Regions from separate parts of the Streptomyces sp. NPDC047130 genome, predicted to be linked through region 3. Evidence: predicted binding sites of a transcription regulator. Region 3 holds the regulator's gene; each other region holds the start of a gene.
The links. The regulator HrcA, encoded in region 3, represses chaperone genes, less so after heat shock. The targets are predictions, from matches to a motif close to TTNGCACTCNGNNNNNCNGAGTGCNAA.

Region 1 (9,955 bases), on a different contig from region 3:
ACTTCCAGGACGTCACGGTGCAGGCCACGGTCACCTACCGGATCGGCGACCCCGCGGTCGCCGCCGAGCGGCTGGACTTCTCCATCGACCCGGACACCGGCGTCTGGCGCGGCTCGCCCCTGGAGCAACTGTCCACGCTGCTCACCGAGTCGGCGCAGCAGCAGGTGCTCGACGTGATGGCACGCACTCCGCTGGAGCGGGCGCTGGCGGACGGCGTGGGGCTGGTGAGGGAGAGGGTCGCCGCCGGGCTGGCCGCCGAGCCGCGGCTGCCGGCGACGGGCATCGAGATCGTCACCGTGCGGGTGGTGGCGCTGCGGCCCGAGCCCGAGGTGGAGCGGGCGCTGCGCACCCCGGCGCGGGAGCGGATCCAGCAGGAGGCGGACCGGGCCACGTACGAGCGGCGCGCGGTGGCCGTGGAGCGCGAGCGGACCATCGCCGAGAACGAACTGGCCAGCAAGATCGAACTCGCCCGGCGGGAGGAGCAGTTGGTCGACCAGCACGGCACCAACGCCCGCCGCCAGGCGGAGGAGCAGGCCGCCGCCGACGCGGTGCGGGCCGAGGCCGAGGCCGCGCGCACGGTGCGACTGGCGCAGGCCCAGGCCCAGGCGGAACGGGAGACCGGCGCGGCCAAGGCCGAGGCGCAGGCCGCCTGGCTGCGGGTGCACGCCGAGGTCGACGCCGGGACGCTGCGGGCCCTCACCGGCATGCAGCTCGCCCAGCACGTGCCCGACATCGCGAGCCTCACCGTCTCGCCGGACGTCCTCACCGGCCTGCTGGCCAAGCTGGCCGGCACGCACTCGGGACCGGCCGCATGAGCCTCGCGCCGCGCGCCGTGCTGGTGCACCGGGCCACCGAGTACGAGGAACTGGTGGCCCGGCACGGCACCCACGGTCAGGCCGCGTTCTTCCTCGCCTCCCGCGGGCGGAGCATCGACGAGGTCGCCGACCGTCACGCCCGCAACCACCGGGCGCTGGCCGAGGTGGCCGCGGCGGTGCCGCTGACCTGGCGGCAGGCGCGGGTGGAGCGGCGGGACGTGGACCGGTTCCTGTTCGCGCCGGAGGACGTGGTGGTCGTGGTCGGGCAGGACGGGCTGGTCGCCAACGTCGCCAAGTACCTGTCCGGGCAGCCGGTGATCGGCGTCGACACGGACCCGGGCCGCAACCCCGGCGTCCTGGTCCGGCACCGTCCCGGCGCCGCGGGCCGGCTGCTGCGTCACGCGGCGCGGCCGTCGGCGCGGGCCGACGAGCTCACCATGGTGGAGGCGGTCGCGGACGACACCCAGCGGCTGACCGCCCTCAACGAGATCTACCTCGGCGCCCCCGGCCACCGCACCGCCCGCTACCGGCTGGGTCTCGACGCCCCCTCCGACGCTGCGGAGTCGCAGGCGTCCTCCGGCGTCCTGGTCGGCACGGGCACGGGCGCGACCGGCTGGATCCGCTCCGTCCGGCAGGAACGCCCGGAGCCCGGCCGGCTCGCTCTCCCCGCCCCGACCGAGGACCGGCTCCTCTGGTACGTCCGCGAGGCCTGGCCCTCGCCGGGGACCGGCACCTCACTGGTCGCCGGCGAGCTGACCGCCCGCGCCCGCCTCTCCCTCACCGTGGAGTCCGAGCACCTGGTGGCCTTCGGCGACGGCATGGAGGACGACGCCCTCGCCCTCACCTGGGGCCAGACCGTCCGCGTCGGCGTCTGCGAGGACCGCCTGCGGCTGGTGTGAACACTTGGCCTCACCGCTCCCGGTCACGCTCACGCCCTTGGCGCACGGTCCGGCAACTCCGGCCCGTTGAGGCAGCCGGCCTTCTCCACCATCACCCGTGCGGCGTCCAGCAGCAGATCGAAGCGAGGGTTGGCCCCGAGGTCACCGCTGAGGCCGTCCGTGAGCGTGCCCTCGAGCGGCACCCGCGTCTCCTGGCCGTACATCGAGCCTTCGACCCGGCACTTCACGAAGACGGAATACTCGTTCGGCTCGTCCGGACCCATCTCCCAGGAGACCAGCTTGGCGTCCTCACCAGCGGCGGTAACCACCCCGCCGCCCTCCAACTCGCCCTCGGGCAGCTTCTCCCAAGGGGTCGCCGCCGCTCCGAACTCGATGGTGAGTAGCTCGCCACCGACGTCCCGCCCTTCGTGCACGAGCCGGCACACCGTCTTCAGAGAGCTCCACCCATAACCGTTCTCGTCAGTCGCTGCCGTCCAACTCTCCGCCTCGCGTCGGAACTGCCGGGTCGCCTTCGCCTCCCCCTGCACGTCCCGGTCGGACTCCGCGATCGGGGAGCTCTGGCTCTTCTTGACCCACTCGACGCCGTCGGCCCCGATGAGCCGACGGCAGTGCTCCGCCGGTTGTTCGACGGGTGACTCCGACTTTCGCGGCCGCATGTCGTTGGTGTTCGCATCACATGCCGCGAGCGACCCCATCAGACAGACAGCGGCCATGGCTCCGAACTTGCCTATCACGAACTTCGGCATCACTTATCCACGTTGTCCGTATCTGCCAGGCTTCGGCCGTCGTTGTAAGCACCTTCCATGTCCTTGGCCGCCGCTCGTCTATCCCTCTCTGTCATACCGTGCTGTTCCATGTACTCCCTAACCGGCGCGGTCGCGTTGTTCGCCCCGACGTCCCTGGCCTCGTCAAGGGACTTGATGGACTCCGCGTCATTCTTGAACTCGTTCTTTTCGAGCCAGTCCATCATGTGGTTTCCGACCGCCGTCTCCACAGCACCCCCCACGGTGTCCGCGACGATCGGTACCGCAACCGCGCCGATGCCGGCCGTGGGTGCAGTCACCAGACCCGTGCCGACACCGACCAGGGCTCCGGCGCCGAACTCGATCCAGGCAGCCTGCTTTTCCAGTTCCTTGTTGCGCGTCTTCCCTCGCGAGACTGCCCTCAATGCCCTTGTGCTTCGCCAGTAGTTCGGGATCCGCGTAAGCGCCCACGACGCCCATCGCCAGCGCCGTCCGTTCACTCCTCGCAGTGATCTGGTCAAGCGTCTCCACCGGCGGGACCGCAGGTTCCTTGGAGTCGTATGCGTATCCCAGGGTCGCTGATTCCAGTGCGTGACCCAGGTTGTCGAGCCCGTCTGTGTTCTCCGGCCACTTGCGTCCGTGTTCGCCGTTTCCCACGAGGTACTCGAAGTTGCTGATGCGCTTTTCGCCCTTACCGGTCTCTTCGTTGAAGAAGACCAGCGATGCCTCGGGGTTGTGGCCGAGAGCTTCGAGGAAGCCGGTCATCGGGTCGTTGGGGTTCTTGCCGCTGTCCGGGTAGTTGAGCGTGATGCCGCTGTACCAGGGCTCCCCGGAGCCACGGAACTTCTCTCGCTCGTGGGTGATGAGAATTGTGCCGTAGTCGTTGAGGAACTCGTTCTCGAAGCGGCCTTTCTGCATCAAACTACTCATGACTTGGAAACCGGTGGGCCCGATGGGTAGGTCGCCGGGCAGCTGCTTGGGGCCGGCAGCGATCAGGTCCTTCTTCCACTGCTCGACGACAGGGCTGTCTCCATGGGAAGCATTGGCGAGGGACATGCTGAGGTTGTCCTGGACCTTCGCCAGGAGCTTGGCCCGGTCGCCTTCGGCAGGTCCGTCGTAGGGGTGGGCGAGCTCCCGCCACATCTCCAGCGTCTGCGCGGCGCCGATGCCCGTGAAGAAGGTCTCGGTGAAGCCGGGGTTGTCCCGGTGAAGGACGAGCGATCGGTTGAAGGCTTCGAGTTCGGCGTCGCTCCACTGCTTGTAGTCGCCGGAGAGGATGTCCTTCTTCCACTTCTCTGCCTGCGCCTGCCCTTGGCGCATGTCGGCTTCCTTGAGGCTGCCCGCCCCCGCGCCGGAGAAGTCGTGCTCGTCCTTCATGATCCCTCGCAGCGCGTCCTTGGCGATGCGGTCGGTCTCGGTGGCCTCCCACAGGATGCGCGTGATGCGCGCCTTCGCCGCCTCCAGGTCCTCCTGCGACACCTTGGCCACCCCAGGATGCTGCTCGGTGGGGCCTTTGGGCCCGTTGTCGACGATCGTGCCGTCCCCGAGAACCAGGATGTTCCGTGCTCGCAATTCCGACTCCGCGGTCTGCAAGCTCTCCTTGTGCTTCGCCATCTGCGACGCGAGGTCGCTCAGAATGCCCAGGACGTCCTTCGCCTCCGCGTCCGCGTCGTCGAACTGTTTGGCCGTCTTGGTGACGAACTCCCGGGAGACGGTCGCGTTGACGCCTTCCCAGTCGGCGGCCTTGGCCTTGCTCTCCAGGTCGCGGGCGCTCACGTCACCGCTGCCGCCCGTGGCGAGTTTGGTGAGCTTGTCCGCCATGACCCGCCAGTCCGCGACGGCCTTGTTGAGATTGCCGAGGCGGAGGTGTCGGAGTTCCTCGACCGTCAGCGTCGCGATGTCCGCCATTCGCTGTCCCCCGTGCGTGTCACTTGATGTAGTCGGAGATCTTCGACAGCGGCTGCAGGCCGGCACCCGCCGCTCCGAGGCCGCTGCCGGCCGCTTCGTCGTCGCCGCTGTGCTGTGAGCTGGTGAAACCCAGGTGGTTGCGGATGTGGGAGCACGCGTCCAGCAGGACATGCAGCTTGGTGCTCCACACCTCGGCGAGCCGCAGCACCTGGTGGCCGGAGTCGAGGCCGTCGTTGGAGAGGCCCGTGCCGGCCGAGAACGTGGCGGGCCGGGCGTGGTCGCCGTCCACCTGGAGGCGTTGTCGCAGGTCGTCGGCGAGCTTGCCGAGGGCGCGGAGTTGCTGGTGCCGGACCTTGAGGTCGGGGCCGCCGGCGCCTTGGGCGGCGGGAAGCTGGTCGAGCCGCGGTCCGCCCGACGTGGCCGCGGACGCCGTCGCCTCCTGTTTCAGCTGCTCCCACTCGTTCCAGGTCATGTCGTCCCCGCACCTCCCGTGATCCCGCCCGTACCGCGGCCGGTGCCACCAGTCGTACCAAGCGATGCCGGTCGTTCCAGGACGCTACGGCGATCCGACCGGAACCTTTCCGTGGATCGGCACGTCCCCGCGGCGCGTCCACCGCCGGTGACGCTGGTGGGAGGGCTTGCCGAGGATCACCCGCGCGAGTGGGCCGTCGGCGCGGGGATGGCGTGACTCCTGCGGGTGAAGCGGCGGCGGCAGGGGCCCGCGTGGAGGTGTCGGGGACGCGCCGAGGCCCGGCGCCCCGCGGAACGCGGGAGGCCGGGCCTCGGTGGGAGAGCGGGGTGGGTCAGTGGGCGTGACCGTGGCCGTGGCCGTGGCCGCCCGCCGCCGGCTCCTCCTCTTCCTTCTTCTCGACGACCAGGGTCTCGGTCGTGAGGAGGAGGGAGGCGATGGAGGCGGCGTTCTCCAGGGCGGAGCGGGTGACCTTGACCGGGTCGATGACGCCGGACTTGATCAGGTCGCCGTACTCGCCGGTGGCGGCGTTGTAGCCCTGGCCCTTCTCCATCTCCTTGACCTTGGAGACGATGACGTAGCCCTCGAGGCCGGCGTTCTCGGCGATCCAGCGCAGCGGCTCGACGACCGCGTTGCGGACCACGGCGACACCGGTGGCCTCGTCGCCGGTCTTGTCGAGGCTGCCCTCGAGGACCTTGGCGGCGTGGACCAGCGCGGAGCCACCACCGGAGACGATGCCCTCCTCGACCGCGGCGCGGGTCGCGGAGATGGCGTCCTCCAGACGGTGCTTCTTCTCCTTCAGCTCCACCTCGGTGGCGGCGCCGACCTTGATCACGCACACGCCGCCGGCCAGCTTGGCGAGGCGCTCCTGGAGCTTCTCGCGGTCCCAGTCGGAGTCCGTGGCGTCGATCTCGGCCTTGATCTGCGCGACGCGGCCCTGCACGTCCTCGGAGGAGCCGGCGCCGTCGACGATCGTGGTGTCGTCCTTGGTGACGGTCACGCGGCGGGCGGAACCGAGCACCTCGAGGCCGACCTGGTCCAGCTTGAGGCCGACCTCCTCGGCGATGACCTGGGCGCCCGTGAGGACGGCCATGTCCTGCAGCATCGCCTTGCGGCGGTCACCGAAGCCGGGGGCCTTGACCGCGACGGCGTTGAACGTGCCGCGGATCTTGTTGACCACCAGGGTCGACAGGGCCTCGCCCTCGACGTCCTCGGCGATGATCAGCAGCGGACGCGAGGCGTTCGACTGGATGATCTTCTCGAGCAGCGGCAGGAGGTCCTGGATGGAGGAGATCTTGCCCTGGTTGATCAGGATGTACGGGTCCTCGAGGACCGCCTCCATGCGCTCCTGGTCCGTCACGAAGTACGGGGACAGGTAGCCCTTGTCGAAGGCCATGCCCTCGGTGAAGTCCAGCTCCAGGCCGAAGGTGTTGGACTCCTCGACGGTGATGACGCCGTCCTTGCCGACCTTGTCCATCGCCTCGGCGATGAGCTCGCCGACCTGCTTGTCCTGGGCGGACAGGGCGGCGACGGCGGCGATGTCGGACTTCTCGTCGATCGGACGGGCGGTGGCGAGGAGGTCCTCGGACACGGCCTTGACCGCGGCGTCGATGCCCTTCTTCAGGGCGGCCGGGGAGGCGCCGGCGGCGACGTTGCGCAGACCCTCGCGGACCAGCGCCTGGGCGAGCACGGTCGCGGTGGTCGTACCGTCACCGGCGATGTCGTTGGTCTTGGTCGCGACCTCCTTCACCAGCTGGGCGCCGAGGTTCTCGTACGGGTCCTCGATCTCCACCTCACGGGCGATGGTGACGCCGTCGTTGGTGATGGTCGGGGCGCCGAACTTCTTGTCGATGACGACGTTGCGGCCCTTGGGGCCGATCGTCACCTTGACCGTGTCGGCCAGCTTGTTGACGCCGCGCTCGAGGGCGCGACGGGCGTCCTCGTCGAACTTCAGGATCTTCGCCATGGGAGCGGTTCAGCCCTCTCGGGAGAAATGCGGTGTATCGCCGGTGTGTCTGAGCGGTACGAAGTCTTGGAAAAGCGAACTGCGCCCCGGCGCCCGGCTTATGGCGCGGGGGCCCGGGGCGCAGCTCGGTGCTTCTGGGAAGCGGGTGAAATTACTTCTCGATGACCGCGAGGACGTCGCGGGACGAGAGGACGAGGTACTCCTCGCCGTTGTACTTCACCTCGGTGCCGCCGTACTTGCTGTAGAGCACGATGTCGCCGACCTTGACGTCGAGCGGCAGGCGCTCGCCGTTCTCGAAGCGACCCGGGCCCACGGCCAGGATGACGCCCTCCTGGGGCTTCTCCTTGGCGGTGTCCGGAATGACCAGGCCAGAGGCCGTGGTCTGCTCGGCGTCCAGCGGCTGGACCACGATGCGGTCCTCGAGCGGCTTGATGGCAACCTTGGAGCTGGCGGTCGTCACGATCCGACCTCCCCCTTCGGAGATCTCACGGGGTTAACTGTCTGAGGTGGCGACCAGGTCGATCCGTCGTCGCGGGTGCCGGACCTGCCCGTCGCTTGTTGGCACTCACCTGGGGCGAGTGCCAAGACTGAGACTATGACCGGGGTTAGCACTCGGTCAAGCGGAGTGCCAATTTATCGGCGGGTTGCGCGAAACAGCCGTGCGGAGGAGGGCGTTCCCCGGCGCCCGGCCCGCGCCGCCCCGAGGCCCCGCGCCCGGCCCGCGCAGCCCCGGGGCCCGGCGCGCGGCCCGCGGCGGCCGACGGGGAGAATGGGACGGTGAGTGAGACCGTGGCCGCGTTCGCGGCGCTGCTGAGCCCCGAGGGCCGCGCCCTCCTCGACGAGGTGCGGGACGTCGCCCCCGGCGGGGAACTCGCCGCCGCCACCCGGCTGCGCCGGAGCCACTCCCCCGAACTGGTGTCGGCCGCCCTCACCCAGGCCCGCCTGCGCGCCCGCGCCGCCGCGAAGTTCGGTCCGGACGACGCCCGGCGGATGTTCTTCACCCCCAACGGCGTGGAGCAGTCGACCCGCGCCTCGGTGGCCGCCCACCGTGCCGGGCGATTCGCCGCCCTCGGCGTCCGGTCCGTCGCCGATCTCTGCGGCGGCATCGGCGGCGACGCCGTCGCGCTGGCCCGGGCCGGCATCCGCGTCCTGGCCGTCGACCGGGACCCGCTGACCGCCGCCGTGGCCCGGGCCAACGCCGAGGCGCTGGGGCTTGCGGACCTGATCGAGGTGCGGGAGGCCGACGTCACCGAGGTGGACACCGCCCCCTACGACGCCGTGTTCGTCGACCCGGCGCGCCGCGGCGGCCGGGGGCGGATCTTCGACCCGGAGGCCTACTCCCCGCCGCTGTCCTGGGCGGTGGGGGCCGCCCGCGGCGCCTCCCGGGCCGCCGCGCTGAAGGTGGCCCCGGGCATCCCGCACGAGGCCGTCCCCGAGGACGCCGAGGCGGAGTGGATCTCGGACGGCGGCGACGTCAAGGAGGCCGTCCTCTGGTTCGGCGAGGCGGCACGCCCCGGCGAGGTTGCCGCCACGCTGCTGCCCGGCCCCCGGCGGCTGCTCGGCCGGGGCCTGCCCGACCCGGCGGTCCGCCCCGTCGGGCGGTACCTGTACGAGCCGGACGGGGCGGTCATCCGCGCCCACCTGGTCGCCGAGGTGGCCGAGGAGGTCGGCGGCGGGCTGATCGACGAGACCATCGCCTTCGTCACCTCCGACGAACTCCGCCCCACCCCGTACGCCACCGGGTACGAGATCACCGACGCGCTTCCCTTCAACGTGAAGAAGCTCAAGGCGCTGCTCAGGGAACGCCAGGTCGGCACGCTCACCGTGAAGAAGCGCGGCTCGGCGGTCGAACCGGAGGAACTCCGCCGCAAGGCGCTCCCCAAGCCGCAGGGGCGTGCCGCGGTCACGGTCTTCCTGACCCGCGCCGCGGGCGCTCCCATGATGCTCCTGGGACAGCCGCTGCCGCGCTGACGCCGGCCGGGCGCGGACCGGGCACGCCCGCCGCCGCCGGGGTCCGGCGACCCGCCCGGTCGCCGCTGAAGGAACGTTACTGCGGCAGCGGCTGCGGCCCGGACACCGACGGCGCCCCGGGCACGGACGGCGGCCGGGTCACGGTGGCGGACGCGGTGGCGGACGCGGAGACCCCTGATCCCGAGGGCTCCGGCACGACGGCGGGCGCCCCCGGCAGCAGCGACGCCCACAGCTCCCCCGCCTCCGGCTCCTCGGGCACCACCCGGTTCCGGTCGAACGGCGCGGGCACCACCGGGAGCGTCACCGTCCGGACGGCCTCGGGCGTGAGCCCGCTCAGGCTGCGCGCGAGCCCCGCGAGTTCCTCCAGCGAGTCCAGGCCGGTGTCGGCGGTCAGGCCGGAGGTGGCCGCGTCCGCCACCTGGTACAGCCGCACCGGGTCGGCCAGCAGGTCGGCCCGCTCGACCTGTTCCAGCAGCGCCCTGACCAACTGCTGTTGCAGGCCTATCCGCCCCAGGTCGCTGCCGTCCCCGACGCCGTGGCGGGTGCGGGCCAGGGCCAACGCGTCCTCGCCGTACAGGTGGTGGACCCCGGCGTCGACGTGCAGGTGGCTCAGGTCGTCGTCGATGGGCTCGGCGAGTTCGACCGTCACGCCGCCCAACGCGTCCACCAGGTTGGCGAACCCGGCGAAGTCGACCTCCAGGTAGTGGTCCATCGGTACACCCGACAGGGCCTCCACCGTCTTCACCGCGCAGACCGGGCCCCCCACCGCGTAGGCGCTGTTGAACATCACCCCCTGCGCCGCCGCCGTGGTGCCGCCGTCCGGCAGCGGACAGGCCGGACGGGTCACCAGGGTGTCGCGCGGTATGGAGACCACCGTCGCGGAGGTCCGCCCCTCCGCCAGGTGCACCACCATCGCGGTGTCCGCCCGGGCGCTGCCCGGACTGCCGCCGCCCAGGCGCCGGTTCTCCTCGCCGTCACGCGAGTCGGAGCCCAGCAGCAGGATGTTCAGCGCCCCACCGCCCTCCGCCGGGCCCTGCGACGGCCCCGCGGACTCCATCGGCATGCCCACCGGCGCGTGCGGCCGGTCGTCCCCGAGGGCCGCGTCGATGTCGACGCTGCGGATGTTGCCGTCCAGGTGCCGGTAGACCCAGCCGCCCCCCACGGCGGCGATCACCAGCACTCCC
Region 2 (9,955 bases), on a different contig from region 3:
CGGGGTCTGGTACAGCATGTGGTGCACGAACCAGAGCGTCGAGTTGGCGATGCCGTTGTACGCGGCGTCGTGCGTCTCGGCGGAGATGTCCAGCATCTTGACGCCCGGCTCGGACACCCCGCGGTGGACCGCCTCGCGGTCCCCGTCGCCGAGCGCCGAGCAGACCCACAGCGCGCCGGCGTCCGGGCCGATCGCGGAGAGCCCCGAGACCACGCCCCCGCCGCCGCGGCGTGAGACCAGCGAGCCGTCCTCGGCGACCGAGTACGAGACCGGTCCGCGGTTGGAGGCGACCAGCACCTGGGGGGCGGGGGAAGCAGTGGCGGAAGTTTCGGCGGAACCCATACGCGTCACCTAGCCCGGAGGGGAAAAGTCCAAACGTCGCCGGCCGCGGCGGCGGCGCCCGGGCCGGAGGCGGGGCGCTGCGCCGAACGGGTGAGGTCAGGCCACCTCGCGGGACCGGTACTCGACGATCTCGGTCATCGGCGGCCGTTCCAGCGTGTCCACCGCGTGGGTCCGCGGCGTGAAGCCCTCCTCGGTGCGCTCGAACTGGGTCATCAGGGGCCGGACCATCTGTCCGCGGGCCAGCCGGAGCTGGGCGGTGCGGTAGATGGTGGCGGCCATCCGCCCCAGGGCCTGGCTGTCCTGGTTGCGGTGTTTGCGGACGCCGACGTCGACCTGGGCGAGGGCGTCCAGCCCCACGGTGTGCAGGGCGTCGATCAGCATGGCCAGCTCCACCCCGTAGCCGACGGGGAACGGCAGCCGTTCCAGCAGCGACCGCCGGGCCGCGTACTCGCCGCCCAGGGGCTGCACGAAGCCCGCCAGCTGCGGCCAGTGCAGGTTGATCAGCGGGCGGGCCATCAGCTCGGTGACCCGGCCGCCCTGGCCGGCCTCGGTGCCGAGCGGGCGGTCGTACATCGCCTTGACCAGCGAGATCTGGGGGTCGGTGAGCAGCGGGCCCACCGTGCCCGTGACGAAGTCGGAGGAGAAGTCCCGGAGGTCGGAGTCGATGAAGCACACGATGTCGCCGCCGGTGACCAGCAGCGATCGCCAGAGCACCTCCCCCTTGCCGCGGACGGCGGGGACACGGGGCAGGATGACGTCCCGGTGCACCACCCGGGCGCCCGCGGCGGCGGCCACCTCGGAGGTGCGGTCCGTGGACCCGGAGTCGACGACCACGAGCTCGTCCACGAGGGGAACCTCTTCGATCAGGTCCCTGCGGATCGTGGCGACGATGTCGCCGACCGTGGCCTCTTCGTTGAGCGCCGGCAGCACGACGGAGACCGTCGAGCCGCATTGGCGCTTCGCGGCGAGGATCTGGTGGAGCGGGCGATCGGTCACATGCCAGGAGCGTGTGCCCAGCCAGCTTTCGACTTCTTCCAGCACAGTCAGCGGCTCCTCACTGTGTCCGACCACCTGCCGTACGGCGGGCGGCCCGTCTCGCGTTCCGGACGACTCTCTCAACTGTCCTGGCCTTCGGTTACAGTCTTGAACATCACCGGTGACCACCGCATGTCGGGGGTCGGGTTCGCTCGACTGGTGGATACGGGTCCCCTCGGTGGGGCCCGCTCAAAACAACCGAAGAACAACCGAAGAACAACAGAAGAACGCTCATCCAGAGGGGCAGAGGGATACGGCCCGATGAAGCCCCGGCAACCCTCCAGCCGTGCCCGCGATCACGCGAGGCCCCGGCTAGGGAAGGTGCCAAATCCGTCTCACGGCGAAGACGCCGCTGAGGAAGATGAGGAGAAAGGGCCTCGCCACTCATGGCTGTACAGACCGTCACGACCGCCTCCGCGTCCACGACGACCTCCGCCGCCCCCGTCGATCTCGGCCCCGCGACCGCCCTCTCGTGTCGCGAGTGCGGCCACCGCGTTCCGCTCGGCCCCGTCTTCGCCTGCGAGGAATGTTTCGGGCCCCTCGAGATCGCCTACGACTACTCCTCGTACGAGGCCGAGGAACTCCGCCGCCGCATCGAGGCCGGCCCCGGAAACATCTGGCGTTACGCCCCGCTGCTGCCCGTGCCCGCGGACGTCGCCGAGAAGCCCAACCTGAACCCGGGCTGGACGAAGCTGGTGAAGGCCGACAACCTGGCCCGCGAGCTGGGCGTCACCGGCGGCCTGTACGTGAAGGACGACTCCGGCAACCCGACGCACTCCTTCAAGGACCGCGTGGTCGCCCAGGCCCTCGAGGCGGCCCGCGCCTTCGGTTTCACCACGCTCTCCTGCTCCTCCACCGGCAACCTGGCCGGCGCCGTCGGCGCGGCCGCCGCCCGGGCCGGTTTCCGCTCCTGCGTGTTCATCCCGCACGACCTGGAGCAGGGCAAGGTCGTCATGGCCGCGGTCTACGGCGGCGAGCTCGTCGGCATCGAGGGCAACTACGACGACGTGAACCGTTTCTGCTCCGAACTGATCGGCGACCCGGCCGGCGAGGGCTGGGGCTTCGTCAACGTCAACCTGCGCCCCTACTACGGCGAGGGTTCCAAGACGCTGGCGTTCGAGATCTGCGAGCAGCTCGGCTGGAAGCTGCCGGACCAGCTGGTGATCCCGATCGCCTCCGGCTCGCAGTTCACCAAGATCGACAAGGGGCTGAAGGAGCTGATCCAGCTCGGCCTGGTCGAGGACAAGCCGTACAAGCTCTTCGGCGCGCAGGCCTCCGGCTGCTCCCCGGTCTCGGTCGCCTACAAGGCCGGGCACGACGTGGTCCGCCCGCAGAAGCCGGACACCATCGCCAAGTCGCTGGCCATCGGCAACCCGGCCGACGGTCCGTACGTGCTGGACATCGCCCGCCGCACCGGCGGCGCGGTGGAGGACGTCACGGACGAGGAGGTCGTGGCCGGCATCCGGCTGCTGGCCCGCACCGAGGGCATCTTCGCCGAGACGGCGGGCGGCGTGACCGTCGGCGTCACGCGCAAGCTGATCGAGAACGGGCTGCTGGACCCGTCGCTCACCACCGTCGTCCTCAACACCGGCGACGGCCTCAAGACGCTGGACGCGGTCGCCGACCAGGGCCTGACCGCCACCATCCGCCCCAGCCTCGACTCGTTCCGTGAGGCCGGCCTCGCCTGACCTCCGCCCCGCCAGCCCCGTACCCAGCCTCACCGTGACCGGAGGTCAGACCCCATGAGCGTGACCGTTCGCATCCCGACCATTCTCCGCACCTACACCGGCGGCCAGGCCGAGGTGAGCGCCGAGGGCGCGACCCTGGGCGAGGTCATCGCCGACCTGGAGAAGAACCACACCGGTATCGCCGCCCGCGTCCTCGACGACCAGGGCAAGCTGCGGCGTTTCGTCAACGTCTACGTCAACGACGACGACGTGCGGTTCGAGCAGGGACTGGAGACCGCCACCCCCGAGGGCGGCAGCGTTTCCATCATTCCCGCCGTGGCCGGCGGCGCCTGATCACTTTCGCTTTACCCGCGCTTTCCTAGTCGCCCTCTCCGATCGCCCTCTCCGGTTCATGCCGGCGTCACATACCGCCGACGACCGGGGAGGGCGATTCTGCATGATTGGGCGCGGTACAGTTGGGGTACCCCGCGCCGAACTCCCGCCGGGTGACGATGAGTTCCTGCCGCCGGCCCGACAAGATGCAGCCAAACTCCGCGGGTCCTTTGCGTGGTTCGCTCCTTCTGTCCGCCCGGACTTGCCCTGAATTCCGGCGATTTCTCGGCATATCGCTGACCGGGCTCCTCCAGAATTGTCGTCCGATTGACCTGTTGCAGAGGGCAGTTGGGCAGATACATTCAGCCGCGGTCGACGCGTTCCGGCGCACGCCCGCCGCCTGGGCGGCGGGTGAGGTCTGACCCGGATCCGCGAAGTGTGGATCTGTGCAAGGGCCAGTAATAGGGGAGTTAGGCATGGCTCAGGGCACCGTCAAGTGGTTCAACGCGGAGAAGGGGTACGGCTTCATCGCGGTCGACGGTGGTGCGGACGTCTTCGTGCACTACAGCGCGATTCAGATGGACGGCTACCGCACCCTCGAGGAAGGCCAGCGGGTCGAGTTCGAGATCTCGCAGGGCCAGAAGGGGCCGCAGGCGGACATGGTCCGTTTGGCCGGCTGAACGCAGCGACCGAACATCCTGACGTGACGTAGGGCCCGCGCCCCCTCGGGGGACGCGGGCCCTACGCCGTGCCCGCGCCCCGCAGCTCTCCGCGCCGCGCTCGGCAGCTCTCCGCGCCGCGCCCGGCAGCTCTCCGCGCCGCGTCCGGCAGCTCCCCGCACCTTCCCGTCCTCCCTGGACCTCCTCGTCCTCCCTGGACCTCTTCGTCCGTCCCGGACCTCCTCGTCCGCCCGGCGTCCGTGCCGTGACGCGCCCCACGCCTCCGGGCGCCGCGGAGCCCCGCAGCCGCCACCGGGCGGGCCGCCGGCCCCCGCCGGCGGGGTGTCCGGAGGGCGGAAAACGGGGCGGGATTCCGGGAGCGTCTTGCACTCGGCAGGGTCGAGTGCTAATCATTGCGTTAGCACTCTGAAGGTGAGAGTGACAACGATGGACCGGGTCGGTGAGGTCCGCGTTGCCGAGGCGGGAAGGAACCGTCCGGCACGCAGGCCGTCCGTCGCGGGCGCGGGCGCGGTCCGTAGGAATCACCCCCAGTCCTGGGAGGACCACTTCACATGGCCAAGATCATCGCGTTCGACGAGGAGGCGCGGCGCGGCCTCGAGCGCGGCATGAACCAGCTCGCGGACGCCGTCAAGGTGACGCTCGGCCCCAAGGGCCGCAACGTCGTCCTCGAGAAGAAGTGGGGCGCCCCCACGATCACCAACGATGGTGTCTCCATCGCCAAGGAGATCGAGCTCGAGGACCCGTACGAGAAGATCGGCGCCGAGCTGGTCAAGGAAGTCGCCAAGAAGACGGACGACGTCGCCGGCGACGGTACGACCACCGCGACCGTTCTCGCCCAGGCGCTGGTCCGTGAGGGCCTGCGCAACGTGGCGGCCGGCGCCAACCCGATGGCCCTGAAGCGCGGCATCGAGAAGGCCGTCGAGGCCGTCTCCGGCGCCCTGCTCGAGCAGGCCAAGGAGATCGAGACCAAGGAGCAGATCGCCTCCACCGCCTCCATCTCCGCCGCCGACACCCAGATCGGCGAGCTCATCGCCGAGGCGATGGACAAGGTCGGCAAGGAAGGCGTCATCACGGTCGAGGAGTCCCAGACCTTCGGTCTGGAGCTGGAGCTCACCGAGGGCATGCGCTTCGACAAGGGCTACATCTCGGCGTACTTCGCGACCGACATGGAGCGCATGGAGGCGTCGCTCGAGGACCCGTACATCCTCATCGCCAACTCCAAGATCTCCTCGGTCAAGGACCTGCTCCCGCTCCTCGAGAAGGTCATGCAGTCCGGCAAGCCGCTGCTGATCATCGCCGAGGACGTCGAGGGCGAGGCCCTGTCGACCCTGGTCGTCAACAAGATCCGCGGCACCTTCAAGTCCGTCGCCGTCAAGGCCCCGGGCTTCGGTGACCGCCGCAAGGCCATGCTCGGCGACATCGCCATCCTCACGGGCGGCGAGGTCATCTCCGAGGAGGTCGGCCTCAAGCTGGAGAACGCGACCCTGGACCTCCTGGGCCGCGCCCGCAAGGTCGTCATCACCAAGGACGAGACCACCATCGTCGACGGCGCCGGCTCCGCCGACCAGGTCCAGGGCCGGGTCAACCAGATCCGCGCCGAGATCGAGAACAGCGACTCGGACTACGACCGCGAGAAGCTGCAGGAGCGCCTGGCGAAGCTGGCCGGCGGCGTGGCCGTCATCAAGGCCGGTGCCGCCACCGAGGTGGAGCTCAAGGAGCGCAAGCACCGCATCGAGGACGCCGTCCGCAACGCGAAGGCCGCCGTCGAGGAGGGCATCGTCGCCGGTGGTGGCGTGGCCCTGCTGCAGGCCTCCCAGGTCTTCGAGAAGCTGGAGCTCGACGGTGACGAGGCGACCGGCGCCAACGCCGTGCGCATCGCGCTCGAGGCCCCGCTGAAGCAGATCGCCGTCAACGCCGGCCTCGAGGGCGGCGTCGTGGTGGAGAAGGTCCGCAACCTCACCCCGGGTCACGGCCTCAACGCCGCGACCGGCGAGTACGTCGACCTGATCGCCGAGGGCATCATCGACCCGGCGAAGGTGACCCGTTCCGCGCTGCAGAACGCCGCCTCCATCGCCGCGCTGTTCCTCACCACCGAGGCCGTCATCGCCGACAAGCCGGAGAAGGCCGCCGCGGCCGCTCCGGGCGGCATGCCGGGCGGTGACATGGACTTCTGAGCCTGACGGCTCGGAGCCCACGGTCCGCGAGCGGACCACGCGCAACGCCCGAGGGCGGCACCCCACCGGGGTGCCGCCCTTCGGCGTTCCCGCCCGCAGTGCCCCAGGTTCGGCGGCGGGGTTCGGCCGGGGGGCGGGAATGCCAGGGCATACCGACTGGTTCGCACAAGTACGCGGACGCTCGCCGGACCGGTGGCGCCCGCGCTGCCATGACTGTCCCTCCCCCAAGGAGCCCCACGTGACCGTCACCTCCGGTGCCGAGATCGCCGACCGCGCGTCCCGCGTCCTGTCCCGCCCGCTCACCGTCAACGGCATGACGCTGCCCAACCGCCTGGTGATGCCTCCGATGACCCGGAAGTTCTCGCCGGGCGGCGTGCCGGGCGAGGACGTGGTGGCGTACTACCGGCGGCGGGCCGCCGCCCAGGTGGGCCTGATCGTCACCGAGGGCACCTATGTCGACCGCCCCGCCGCCGGGGACAGCACCCGGGTGCCGCGCTTCCACGGCGAGGAGCCGCTGGCCGGCTGGCGCAAGGTCGTCGAGGCGGTGCACGCCGAGGGCGGGAAGATCGTCCCGCAGCTCTGGCACGTCGGCATGACCCGCCCGGACGGCCGTGGCGCGTTCCCCGACGCCCCGTCCGAGGGCCCGTCGGGCCTCCTGCTGAACGGCGAGGCCTCGCCGAACGGCCGGACGATGACCCAGGAGGACATCGACGCCACCGTCGCCGCCTTCGCCAAGGCCGCCGCCGACGCCGAGCGCGTCGGCTTCGACGGCATCGAGCTGCACGGCGCCCACGGCTACCTGATCGACCAGTTCCTCTGGGAGCGCACCAACCGCCGCACCGACGCCTACGGCGGCGACGCCGTCGCCCGGACCCGGTTCGCGGTGGAGATCGTGGAGGCGGTCCGCGCCGCGGTCTCGCCCACCTTCCCGGTGATCTTCCGCTTCTCGCAGTGGAAGTCCGACGCGTACGACGCGAAGCTGGCGACCACGCCGGAGGAGCTGGAGGCGGTGCTGCGCCCGATCTCCGAGGCCGGCGTGGACGCCTTCCACGCCTCCACCCGCCGCTACTGGCTGCCCGAGTTCGAGGGCTCCGACCTCAACCTGGCCGCCTGGACGAAGAAGCTGCTGGGCAAGCCGGTCATCACCGTGGGCTCGGTCGGCCTGGACGGCAACTTCACCGACGCCTTCACCGGCAAGGGCGCGCCGGTGCGGGCCGTCGACGACCTGCTGGACAGCGTGGAGCGCGAGGAGGTCGACCTGATCGCGGTCGGCCGCGCGCTGCTCCAGGACCCCGAGTGGGGCGCCAAGCTGCTCGGCGGGCGGACGGACGAGATGACGCCGTACGACGCGGCGTCCCTGATGCGCCTGCACTGACCCGTCGCCCACCGCCCACCGCCCGCCGGAACCGCAGGACGGCGGAACCGCAGGACGGCGGAACCGCAGGACGGCGGGACGGCAGGACGGCAGGACGGACGAAGGGGCCGACCGCGCACACGCCGCGGCCGGCCCCTTCCGGGTGGGCCCGGTCAGCCCATGGGTTCGACGGGGACGACGCGGGGTTCGCCCCAGACGCGCAGGACCTCGTAGTCGGTGAACTCGTGCACCAGCCGGTACGCCATCGCGGGCCGGGGCCCCCGGCGTTCCGCCGCCAGGAAGAGTTCCGCCTCGCGCCGGTCCCGGCGGGGCGCCCCGCACAGCTCCCAGGCACGCCCGTTCCACGCCTCCGGCAGCCAGCGCTGCTGCGGCTGCGGGCGGTCGCCGTGCATGCCGTACCGCGAGGGCACGGGTTCGGCCGGACGGTCCGGCACGGGACCGCCGCTCAGCCGGGCCCGGCGGCCGCTGCGGCGGCGGGTCTCGCACAGCAGGCAGAGGTCGGGGGCGCTCCGGTCCACCGGACCGTTGGGGTGCTCCGGGCAGCGGGTGGCGGGGGCGGCCGTGGTGACCGTCTCCTCCAGCAGCTCCATCGCGCGCCGCAGGTCGCCCTTCAGCTCGTGCAGCTGCGAGTCCGGGGTGTCGGAGGTGATCTTCTCCCCGTGCTCGCCGAGCACGCGCAGGGCGCGCCCCAGGGCGGTGAGCTGAGCGTGGTTCACGGCGGTGCGGATCCTTTCCGGACGGACGACGCGGTACGCGGTACGCGGTGCCCGGTACGCGGGACTGATGACGGATGTCGGACGTCGGCGCGGCGGGTGGGCGGTACCGGCGGCGCCCGGCACACCGGCCGGCCGCGTCGGGCAGCCGCTCGCCGCTCGCCGTTCCAGCGTCGCACACGCGGGGGGCACCCCGGAGCGCGTCCCGTGCGCGGGCGGTCCACAATGCGGGGCATGACGCGACCCGACGCCGCCCCCGCCGATCCCGCCGACCTCGACGCGCTGCGTGCCCGCTGGGCGCGGGCCCTGACGGCCGCCCGCGGCGGAGCGCCGGAGCCGGACCCCGCGCCGTACGCCGAGAACCTGCTGGCCCGCTGGGCGGAGCCGCAGCGGCGCTACCACACGCTCACCCACCTCACCGCCGTCCTGGACCGGGTGGACGAGCTGGAGCGGTACGCGGCCGACGCGGACGCGGTGCGGTTGGCGGCCTGGTTCCACGACGCCGTCTACCACCCCGACCGCTCCGAGAACGAGGAGCGGTCGGCCCGTCTCGCGGAGGTGGCGCTCCCCGAGGCGGGCGTCGACGCGGCGCGGACCGCGCAGGTGGCCCGCCTGGTCCGGCTCACCGTCACCCACGACCCGGCCGACGACGACCCGGACGGCCAGGTCCTCTGCGACGCCGACCTGGCGGTCCTCGCCTCCCCGCCCGAGGCGTACGCCGCGTACACGGCCGCCGTCCGGCAGGAGTACCACTTCATCCCCTCCGACCTGTTCCGCGAGGGCCGCACCGCGATCCTGCGGCAGCTCCTGGAACTGCCCCGGCTCTTCCGCACCCCCTACGGCGCGGAGCACTGGGAGGCGACCGCCCGTTACAACCTGAGGTCCGAAATCGACCTGCTCACCGGCTGATCCGGGCCCTAGGCTCCGGTCATGACGACTCTGGGCGCCCTGGGGGGCGACGCGGCGGCGAAGGCAGTGACCGATGCGGTGGCGGAGGCGGTGGCGGCCCTGCGGCCGGCCGCGGGACGGGACTGGTCCACGGTGCGGGCCGGACGGGTGGAGTGGGACTGCCGGCGGACCGCCCAGCACGTGGTGAGCGATCTCTTCGCCTACGCCACGCAGTTGGCGACGCGGGCGCCGGACGCCTACCGGCCGGTGGAGTACACGCTGGACCCGCCGGACGCCGACGCCCCGACCGCCCTGGAGGCGATCGAGGCGGGCGGCGTGATGCTGGCACTGGCCTGCCGGACGGCGCCGAGGGCGGCCCGCGGCTTCCACCCGTACCCCTTCCGCGGCGCCGGCCGCGAGGGGTTCGCCGCGATGGGCGTCGCGGAGGTGCTGCTCCACACCCACGACATGGCCGAAGGGCTCGGCATCGCGTACCGGCCGTCGGCGGAGCTGTGCGGGTACGTCCTCGCCCGGCTCTTCCCGCACGTGCGGCAGGGCGACGACCCGTGGCGGACGCTGCTGTGGGCCACCGGGCGGGGCACCCTGCCGGGCGAGGCGCCGGTCACACGGTGGCACTGGTACAACACGCCGCTGATCGAGGCGGAGCGCCTGACCCTGGAGGCGCTGAGCGTCCCGGCCGTCGCGGACCTCGCGCTCGGCGGCGACGGCGGCCACCACTGGGTCCCCG
Region 3 (9,955 bases):
GCGAGGCGTAGCCGCGGGTCTTGGACTTCAACTGGTCGAAGAAGTCGAAGACGATCTCCGCGAGGGGCAGCGTGTAGCGGATCTCGACGCGGTCCTCGGAGAGGTAGTCCATGCCGAGCAGCGTGCCGCGGCGGGTCTGGCACAGCTCCATGATCGCGCCGATGAACTCCGACGGCGCGAGGATCGTGGCCCGCACGACCGGCTCGTACACGTCGTTGATCTTGCCCTCGGGGAACTCGCTCGGGTTGGTGACGACGTGCTCGCTGCCGTCCTCCATGACCACGCGGTAGACCACGTTCGGGGCGGTGGCGATCAGGTCCAGGCCGAACTCGCGCTCCAGGCGCTCCCGGATCACGTCCAGGTGCAGCAGGCCCAGGAAGCCGACGCGGAAGCCGAAGCCGAGGGCCGCGGAGGTCTCCGGCTCGTAGACCAGCGCCGCGTCGTTGAGCTGGAGCTTGTCCAGCGCGTCGCGCAGCAGCGGGTAGTCCGAGCCGTCCAGCGGGTACAGGCCCGAGAACACCATCGGCTTCGGGTCCTTGTAACCGCCCAGCGCCTCGGTGGCGCCCTTGTTCAGCGTGGTGACGGTGTCGCCGACCTTGGACTGGCGGACGTCCTTCACGCCGGTGATCAGGTAGCCCACCTCGCCGACGCCCAGGCCGTCGGCCGGCAGCATCTCGGGCGAGTTGGTGCCGATCTCCAGCAGCTCGTGGGTGGCGCCCGTCGACATCATCCGGATGCGCTCGCGCTTGTTGAGCTGGCCGTCGATGACACGGACGTAGGTGACCACGCCGCGGTAGGAGTCGTAGACCGAGTCGAAGATCATCGCGCGGGCCGGGGCGTCCTTGACGCCGACGGGCGCGGGGATCCGCTCCACGACCCGGTCCAGCAGGTCCTCGACGCCGATGCCGGTCTTGGCCGAGACCTTCAGCACGTCCGAGGGGTCGCAGCCGATCAGGTTGGCGAGCTCCTCGGAGAACTTCTCGGGCTGCGCGGCCGGCAGGTCGATCTTGTTCAGCACCGGGATGATCGCGAGGTCGTTCTCCATCGCCAGGTACAGGTTGGCGAGGGTCTGGGCCTCGATGCCCTGGGCGGCGTCGACGAGCAGGATGGTGCCCTCGCAGGCCGCCAGGGACCGGGACACCTCGTAGGTGAAGTCGACGTGCCCGGGGGTGTCGATCATGTTCAGGATGTGCGTCGTGCCCTGCTGGTCCCCGGTGTTGGGGGCCCACGGCAGACGCACCGCCTGGGACTTGATCGTGATGCCGCGCTCACGCTCGATGTCCATGCGGTCGAGGTACTGGGCGCGCATCTGCCGCTGCTCGACGACGCCGGTCAGCTGGAGCATCCGGTCGGCGAGCGTGGACTTGCCGTGGTCGATGTGCGCGATGATGCAGAAGTTGCGGATCAGAGCCGGGTCGGTACGGCTCGGCTCGGGCACATTGTTAGGGGTCGCGGGCACGCAGGGTCCTGTCTCTTGAGGCGCCTTATGCCTCGGGTCGGATCTGTACGTAGCCTCCATCGTCCCACGGCCCGGCCCCTGTGACGGGTTTGGGCCGCTCCTCGGGCGACTGCTAGCCTGGGTCGCTGTGTCTCCATGCCCTGTGCCCGGGCTCTGCCCGGGTTCCGTGCGGGGAGGCTCACCCAAGAAAATCACACGGCCCCCGGGGTCCGCCCCCGTGTGCCAAGAACCTGAAAAGGCTCCTTCGTGGCGAACATCAAGTCCCAGATCAAGCGGAACAAGACCAACGAGAAGGCCCGGCTGCGCAACAAGGCCGTCAAGTCCTCTCTGAAGACCGCGATCCGCAAGGCCCGCGAGGCCGCCGCCGCGGGTGACGTCGAGAAGGCGACCGAGTACCAGCGCGCCGCCGCGCGTCAGCTGGACAAGGCCGTCTCCAAGGGCGTCATCCACAAGAACCAGGCCGCCAACAAGAAGTCGGCGCTTGCTTCCAAGGTCGCCGGCCTCCAGGGCTGAACCACCTCGGTTCGTTCTGTGATCTGAACGACTGAACGACCGCCGGAAGGACCCAGAGCGGGCCCTCTCTCATCCGCTCCCGACCGGCACCCAGGGTCCGTACGCGGCCTGCGTTCGCCACGCGGGTACGGACCCGGCACCCTTTTCAGCGCCCCGGCCCCCGCGCCGCCTTCCCCAGGCGGTCCGGAGGCCGGGGCGTTCGGTCTTCCCGGGGTCCCGTCCGGTCCTCCCGGGACGCCGCGGCGGTGGGGGACAATGGACCCCATGCCTTCCGCTCTTCCCGACGGCGAACCCGTCCCCTCCGACGGCTCGCTGCCGGCCTCCGCCCTCAAGGGCGCCCCCGCGCGCCCTCTCGGGTTCTACCTGCACGTCCCGTACTGCGCGACCCGCTGCGGGTACTGCGACTTCAACACCTACACCGCCACCGAGCTGCGCGGCAGCGGCGGGGTGCTGGCCTCCCGCGACAACTACGCGGACACCCTCGCGGAGGAGGTCCGCCTGGCCCGCAAGGTGCTGGGCGACGACCCCCGCCCGGTGCGCACCGTCTTCGTCGGCGGCGGCACCCCCACGCTGCTGGCCGCCGGCGACCTGGTGCGGATGCTGGACGCGGTCCGCCAGGAGTTCGGCCTCGCCGAGGACGCGGAGGTCACCACCGAGGCCAACCCTGAGTCCGTCGGCCCGGAGTACCTGGCCGAGCTGCGCGCGGGCGGCTACAACCGGATCTCCTTCGGCATGCAGTCCGCCCGGCCGCACGTGCTGCGGATCCTGGACCGCACCCACACCCCCGGCCGCCCCGAGGAGTGCGTCGCCGAGGCCCGCGCGGCCGGCTTCGACCACGTCAACCTCGACCTGATCTACGGCACCCCCGGCGAGACCGACGACGACTGGCGCGCCTCGCTGGAGGCCGCGCTCGGCGCCGGGCCCGACCACGTCTCGGCGTACGCGCTGATCGTCGAGGAGGGCACCGGGCTGGCCCGCCGCATCAGGCGCGGCGAGGTCCCGATGACCGACGACGACGTGCACGCCGACCGGTACCTGATCGCCGAGGAGATGCTGTCGACGGCCGGGTTCGACTGGTACGAGGTCTCCAACTGGGCGACCTCCGACGCGGCCCGCTGCCTGCACAACGAGCTGTACTGGCGCGGCGCCGACTGGTGGGGCGCCGGGCCCGGCGCGCACAGCCACGTCGGGGGCGTGCGGTGGTGGAACGTGAAGCACCCCGGCGCCTACGCGGCGGCGCTCGCCGAGGGGCGCTCGCCGGGGGCGGGGCGCGAACTGCTCTCCGCCGAGGACCGGCGCGTGGAGCGGATCCTGCTGGAGCTGCGGCTGGTGGACGGCGTCCCGCTGGACCTCCTGCGCCCGGCCGGCCGCGCCGCCGCGGACCGTGCCCTCGCGGACGGCCTGCTGCGCGAGGAGTCCTACGCCGCCGGCCGCGCCGCGCTGACCCTCCGGGGCCGCCTCCTGGCCGACGCGGTGGTGCGGGACCTGGTGGACTGAGCGGCCTCGCCACGGACGGGCCGCGTGCTCGGCGGGGTCAGGCCCCGGCCGGGGCCGTGACGAAGTCGATGAGTTCCTCGACGCGGCCCAGGAGCTCCGGTTCGAGGTCCTTCCAGCCGTGGACGCGGGAGAGGATGTGGCGCCAGGCGGCGCCGGTGTTGTCGGGCCAGCCGAGGGCGCGGCAGACGCCGGTCTTCCAGTCCTGGCCGCGCGGGACCGTGGGCCAGGCGTCGATGCCCAGGGCGGACGGCTTCACCGCCTCCCAGACGTCGATGTACGGGTGGCCGACGACCAGCGCGTGCTCGCTGGTGACCGCCTCCGCGATGCGCCACTCCTTGGAGCCGGGCACCAGGTGGTCCACCAGCACGCCCAGGCGCGCGTCGGGGCCCGGGGCGAACTCGGCGACCACGGCGGGCAGGTCGTCCACGCCCTCCAGGTACTCCACGACCACGCCCTCGATCCGCAGGTCGTCGCCCCACACCTTCTCGACCAGCTCGGCGTCGTGCCGGCCCTCGACGTAGATCCGCCCCGCGCGGGCCACGCGGGCCCGGGCGCCGGGCACGGCCACCGAGCCCGAGGCGGTGCGCGCCGGGCGGCGCGGGGCGCCCGCCGCGGCGCGGACCAGGGTCACCGGGCGGCCCTCCAGGAGGAAGGCGGCCGGGGCCAGCGGGAACACGCGGTGCTTGCCGTGCCGGTCCTCCAGGGTCACCGTGCCGGCCTCGCAGCCGACGACGGCGCCGCAGAACCCGGTGGCCGGGTCCTCGACGACCAGGCCGGGTTCCGCCGGCACCTCGGGCACCGGCTTCGGCTTCTTCCACGGCGGCGTGAGGTCGGCGGAGTACTGGCGCATTCGGCCGACGATAGGAGAAATCGCGACCGGTGGGTACGCGACACGCCCTCGCGCCCTCGCGACCGGCCCCCGCGCCGCCTCACCAGGCCGTGCCGAACCTCCGGGACAGCTCCTCGCGCTGACGCCGCACGAACGCGGCGTCCACCACGGCCCCGTGCCCCGGCACGTACACCGCGTCCTCGCCGCCCAGCTCCAGCAGCCGGGTGAGCGCCGCCGCCCAGCGCGAGGGCACCGCGTCCGGGCCGGCCTGCGGGGCGCCGGACTCCTCGACCAGGTCGCCGCAGAACACCACCGGGCGCGGTCCGGGCACCAGCACCGCCAGGTCGTAGGCGGTGTGCCCCGGCCCCACGTTGGCCAGCAGCGGCCGGACGCCGCCGCCCAGGTCCAGCACGTGGTCGTCGTGCACCTCGTGCCCCGGCGCGGTCAGCAGTTCCAGCGCGCCGTCCGCCGCCCCCGCGGTCAGCCCGTTGGCCACCGCGTCGGCCCGCAGCGCGTCCCGCCCGTCCTCCGAGGTGAGCGGCGCGCCCGCGCCCACCGCCGCGAAGACCTCCGCCCCGGCGAAGACGCAGGCGCCCAGCACGTGGTCGAAGTGCGGGTGGGTGAGCGCCACATGGGTCACCCGCCGCCCGGAGCCCCGCCCGGTGCCCTCGGGACCGGGCGCCGGGTGTCCCGCCCGCAGCAGCTCCTCGGCCTCCTGGCGGATCCGCGTGCCTTCCGCCACACTCGAACCGGCGTCCACCAGCAGCGCCCCCTCGGCACCCGCCACCAGACCCACCGTGCAGTCCCACACCGGCAGCCGCAGCCGCCCCACCCCGGGGGCCAGCGGTTCCCAGCCGAGGTCTTCCCACCCACCAGGGGCTTCCCAGGTCACGCTCATGGGGCGACGCTATCGGGACCGCACGGCGACCGCCCTTGCCCGCGCCGTACCCCCCGGCCGTACACTGGCTGAGGACGACTGGCACTCGCGAAGGCAGAGTGCCAGTCGACGCAAGGGGCAGAAGCGGTGAGGCGGAGCCGACATCCGGAGGTGTGCGCGGTGCTGAGTGAACGCAGGCTGCAGGTGTTGCGCGCCATCGTCCAGGACTACGTCGGGACCGAGGAGCCGGTGGGCTCCAAGGCCCTCACCGAGCGGCACAACCTCGGTGTGTCCCCCGCGACGGTGCGCAACGACATGTCCGCGCTGGAGGAGGAGGGCTACATCGCCCAGCCCCACACCAGCGCGGGGCGGATCCCCACGGACAAGGGCTACCGGCTCTTCGTCGACCGGCTGGCCGACGTGAAGCCGATGACCCAGCCCGAGCGGCGGGCCATCCAGAACTTCCTGGACGGCGCCGTCGACCTCGACGACGTGGTGGCCCGCACGGTGCGGCTGCTGGCGCAGCTCACCCGCCAGGTCGCGGTCGTCCAGTATCCGTCGCTCACGCGTTCGGCGGTGCGGCACGTCGAGCTGCTGGCGCTCGCGCCGGCCCGGGTGATGCTGGTGCTGATCACCGACACCGGCCGGGTCGAGCAGCGCATGATCGACTGCCCCGCCCCGATCGGCGAGAACACCCTGGCCGACCTTCGGGCCCGGCTCAACAGCCGGACCACGGGACGCCGGTTCACCGACGTTCCGCAGCTGGTGCAGGACCTGCCGGAGGCCTTCGACCCGGAGGACCGCGGCACGGTCTCCTCGGTGCTCTCCACCCTGCTGGAGACGCTCGTCGAGCGGACCGAGGAGCGGCTGATGATCGGCGGCACCGCCAATCTGACCCGCTTCACACATGACTTTCCCCTCACCATCCAGCCCGTCCTGGAGGCCCTCGAGGAGCAGGTCGTGCTCCTCAAACTCCTTGGCGAGGCGAAGGATTCGGCCATGACCGTCCGTATCGGTCATGAGAACGAGTACGAGGGGCTCAACTCCACGTCCGTCGTGTCGGTGGGCTACGGTTCGGGCGGCGAGGCAGTCGCCAAGCTCGGCGTGGTCGGACCGACCCGCATGGATTACCCGGGAACGATGGGAGCAGTACGCGCAGTGGCACGGTACGTCGGACAGATCCTGGCGGAGTCGTAAGTGGCCACGGACTACTACGCCGTACTCGGCGTACGCCGCGACGCGTCCCAGGACGAGATCAAGAAGGCGTTCCGGAGGCTCGCGCGCGAGCTGCACCCGGACGTCAATCCCGATCCGAAGACGCAGGAGCGGTTCAAGGAGATCAACGCCGCCTACGAGGTGCTCTCGGACCCGCAGAAGAAGCAGGTCTACGACCTCGGCGGCGACCCGCTCTCCCAGGCCGGCGGCGCCGGCGCGGGCGCGGGCGGCTTCGGGGCCGGCGGCTTCGGCAACTTCTCCGACATCATGGACGCCTTCTTCGGCACGGCCTCGCAGCGCGGACCGCGCTCGCGGACCCGCCGCGGCCAGGACGCCATGATCCGGCTGGACGTCGAGCTCACCGAGGCGGCCTTCGGGACCACCAAGGAACTCCAGGTCGACACGGCCGTGGTGTGCAACACCTGCCACGGCGAGGGGGCCGCGCCCGGCACCTCCGCGCAGACCTGTGACATGTGCCGCGGCCGCGGCGAGGTGTCCCAGGTGACGCGGTCGTTCCTCGGCCAGGTCATGACCTCGCGGCCCTGCCCCCAGTGCCAGGGCTTCGGCACGGTCGTGCCCAACCCGTGCCCCGAGTGCGCGGGCGACGGCCGGGTCCGGTCGCGCCGGACGCTGACCGTGAAGATCCCGGCAGGTGTGGACAACGGCACCCGGATCCAGCTCGCCGGCGAGGGCGAGGTCGGCCCGGGCGGCGGCCCGGCGGGCGACCTCTACGTCGAGATCCACGAGCTGCCGCACGAGACGTTCCAGCGCCGCGGGGACGACCTGCACTGCACGGTCACCATCCCGATGACCGCGGCGGCCCTCGGCACCAAGGTGCCGCTGGAGACGCTCGACGGGCACGAGGAGGTCGACATCCGGCCGGGCACCCAGTCCGGGCAGTCGATCCCGCTGCACGGGCGCGGCGTCACCCACCTGCGCGGCGGCGGACGCGGCGACCTCATCGTCCACGTCGAGGTCATGACGCCGACCAAGCTGGACCCGGAGCAGGAGCGGGTGCTGCGCGAGCTGGCCAAGCTGCGCGGGGAGGAGCGGCCCACCGGGCAGTTCCAGCCCGGACAGCAGGGCCTGTTCTCCCGCCTCAAGGACGCGTTCAACGGGCGCTGAGGCGCCCCGCACCGGAGCCGTCGCGGACCTCGTGCCGCGGCGGCTCCCGGTCGTTCCCCCCCCGTGGTCCCCGCCCCGATCGCCCACCCCGACGTACCCTCTCCGACCGCCCACCCCGTTCCACCGCACCAGGAGGCGCCGTGACCGCCCCCGTCTTCGTCGTCGACGAGCTCGTCCCCGGCGGGCCCACGTTCCTGCTGGAGGGGCCCGAGGGCCGGCACGCCGTGTCGGTGAAGCGACTCCGGCCCGGCGAGGCGGTGGTGCTCACCGACGGCCGGGGGCGCTTCGCCGAGGGCGTCGTCCAGGCCGCGGAGGGCAAGGACCGGCTGCTCGTCGGCGGGCTCGCCGAGGTGCGGGAGGAGCCCGTGCCGAGCCCGCGGATCACCGTGGTGCAGGCGCTGCCCAAGGGCGACCGGGGAGAGCTGGCCGTGGAGACCATGACCGAGACCGGGGTGGACGCGATCGTCCCCTGGGCGGCGGCCCGGTGCATCACCCAGTGGCGCGGCGAGCGGGGGGCCAAGGCGCTCGCCAAGTGGCGGGCCACCGCGCGGGAGGCGGGCAAGCAGTCGCGGCGCACGCGGTTCCCCGAGGTCGCGGAGCTCGCGAACGGCAAGCAGGTCGCGGCGCTGCTGGCACGGGCCGACTTCGCGGCGGTGCTGCACGAGGACCGGGACTTCCCCGGTGAGGCGCTGGCCACCTGCGAGCTGCCGGCGGAGGGGGAGATCGTGCTGGTCGTCGGCCCCGAGGGCGGGGTCGCGCCGCAGGAGCTGGAGCTGTTCGCGGAGGCGGGAGCGGGGGCCTACCGGCTGGGACGGAGCGTGCTGCGGACCTCCACGGCGGGCACGGCCGCGGTCGCGCTCCTCCTCGGCCGCACGGGACGCTGGTCCTGACGGTCCCGCGCCGCCCGCGCGGTCGTGCCGTGCACGCCGCGGGCAATCCTGCCGCCGGGCGGCACGGGTGCGGGAAACCCCTGTTGGGGAAGGAGCCCCGGTGCTTAGGCTGACGGGGTGACAGAGTCTGCCTCGACGCTCGCTCCCGCATACCTCCGCTACCCGCACCTGCACGGCGACCTCGTCGCGTTCACCGCCGAGGACGACGTCTGGGTCGCCCCCCTCGACGGGGGCCGTGCCTGGCGGGTCAGTGCCGACAACGAGCCGGTGAACCACCCGCGGATCTCCCCGGACGGCGCGCACGTCGCGTGGACCTCCACCCGCGACGGCGCCCCCGAGGCGTACGTCGCGCCCGTGGACGGCGGCCCCGCGCGACGGCTGACCCACTGGGGCGCGCCCACCACCCGGGTCCGCGGCTGGACCCCCGACGGACGGGTCCTGGTGACCTCCGCGCACGGACAGGCCACCCTGCGCCGCTCCTGGGCCCGGGCCGTACCGCTGGACGGCGGCCCCGCGGAAACCCTGCCCTACGGCCCCGTCGGCGACGTCGCGTTCGGCCCGCGCACCGTGCTGCTCTCCGCGCCGATGGGGCGCGAGGCGGCCTGGTGGAAGCGCTACCGCGGCGGTACCGCCGGCAAGCTGTGGATCGAGTCCGAGGAGACGCCGGGCGAGTTCGCCCGCCTCCACGAGGACCTCGACGGCAACATCGAGAACCCCCTGTGGGTGGGGGAGCGCCTGGCGTTCCTCTCCGACCACGAGGGCGTCGGCGCCCTGTACTCCTCCCTCGCCGACGGCTCGGACCTGCGCCGCCACACCCCGGTCGGGGACGACGTCTTCTACGCGCGGCACGCCGCCACCGACGGCAGCCGCGTGGTGTACGTCTCGGCCGGCGAACTGTGGCTCCTGGACGACCTGGACGGCGCCGGGCCGCGCCGCCCGGAGATCCGTCTCGGCGGCCAGCGCCTCGACCTCCAGCCCTACCCCGTCACCCCGTCCCGCTGGCTCGGCGGGTTCGCCCCCGACCACACCGCCCGCGGCAGCGCCGTCACCGTGCGCGGCGCGGTCCACTGGGTCACCCACCGCTCCGGCCCGGCCCGCGCGCTGGCCGCCGAGCCGGGCGTGCGCAACCGGCTGGCCCGCGCCTTCCGGGTCGACGGCGAGGAGTGGGCGGTCTGGGTCACCGACGCCGAGGGCGAGGACGCCCTGGAGTCCGCGCCCGCCACCGGGCCCGCCGCCGGAGGCCCGCGCCGGATCGCCGGCGGACGGCTCGGCCGGGTGCTGGGGCTCACCGTGGCGCCCGACGGCGGCCGGTTCGCCGTCGCCTCCCACGACGGGCGGGTGCTGCTGGTCGAGCGGGAGAGCGGCGAGGTCCGCGAGGTCGACCGCAGCGAGAACGGCGACTGCTCCGGGCTGGTGTTCTCGCCCGACTCGGCCTGGCTGGCCTGGTCCCACCCGGGCGTCGGCGAGCTGGCCCAGCTGAAGCTGGCCAACACCGCCGACCTGTCGGTGGTCGAGGCGACCCCGCTGCGGTTCAAGGACTTCTCGCCCGC

Region 1: a site for HrcA is predicted at 7,406-7,432, ahead of groES (co-chaperone GroES). Genes of this name have one in related genera too.
Region 2: a site for HrcA is predicted at 4,420-4,446, ahead of groL (chaperonin GroEL). Genes of this name have one in related genera too.

Annotation. Positions count from the first base shown of each region.
Region 1 is NZ_JBEYUK010000001.1:177,793-187,747, reverse strand. It holds gene ABZ836_RS00910 (SPFH domain-containing protein) at 1-815, shown strand, start outside; gene ABZ836_RS00905 (hypothetical protein) at 812-1,714, shown strand; gene ABZ836_RS00900 (hypothetical protein) at 1,744-2,460, opposite strand; gene ABZ836_RS00895 (hypothetical protein) at 2,460-2,684, opposite strand; gene ABZ836_RS00890 (hypothetical protein) at 2,647-4,365, opposite strand; gene ABZ836_RS00885 (hypothetical protein) at 4,385-4,837, opposite strand; gene groL (chaperonin GroEL) at 5,169-6,800, opposite strand; gene groES (co-chaperone GroES) at 6,952-7,260, opposite strand; gene ABZ836_RS00870 (class I SAM-dependent methyltransferase) at 7,590-8,771, shown strand; gene ABZ836_RS00865 (LCP family protein) at 8,848-9,955, opposite strand, start outside.
Region 2 is NZ_JBEYUK010000013.1:62,146-72,100, reverse strand. It holds gene ABZ836_RS17525 (trehalose-6-phosphate synthase) at 1-342, opposite strand, end outside; gene ABZ836_RS17520 (glucosyl-3-phosphoglycerate synthase) at 439-1,383, opposite strand; SAM riboswitch class I at 1,606-1,745, shown strand; gene thrC (threonine synthase) at 1,764-3,065, shown strand; gene ABZ836_RS17510 (MoaD/ThiS family protein) at 3,120-3,398, shown strand; gene ABZ836_RS17505 (cold-shock protein) at 3,854-4,057, shown strand; gene groL (chaperonin GroEL) at 4,609-6,231, shown strand; gene ABZ836_RS17495 (NADH:flavin oxidoreductase) at 6,470-7,606, shown strand; gene ABZ836_RS17490 (hypothetical protein) at 7,759-8,322, opposite strand; gene ABZ836_RS17485 (hypothetical protein) at 8,554-9,228, shown strand; gene ABZ836_RS17480 (GNAT family N-acetyltransferase) at 9,250-9,955, shown strand, end outside.
Region 3 is NZ_JBEYUK010000002.1:492,832-502,786, reverse strand. It holds gene lepA (translation elongation factor 4) at 1-1,459, opposite strand, end outside; gene rpsT (30S ribosomal protein S20) at 1,706-1,972, shown strand; gene hemW (radical SAM family heme chaperone HemW) at 2,237-3,469, shown strand; gene ABZ836_RS04815 (DUF3097 domain-containing protein) at 3,507-4,319, opposite strand; gene ABZ836_RS04810 (MBL fold metallo-hydrolase) at 4,399-5,196, opposite strand; gene hrcA (heat-inducible transcriptional repressor HrcA) at 5,356-6,372, shown strand; gene dnaJ (molecular chaperone DnaJ) at 6,373-7,515, shown strand; gene ABZ836_RS04795 (16S rRNA (uracil(1498)-N(3))-methyltransferase) at 7,656-8,405, shown strand; gene ABZ836_RS04790 (S41 family peptidase) at 8,523-9,955, shown strand, end outside.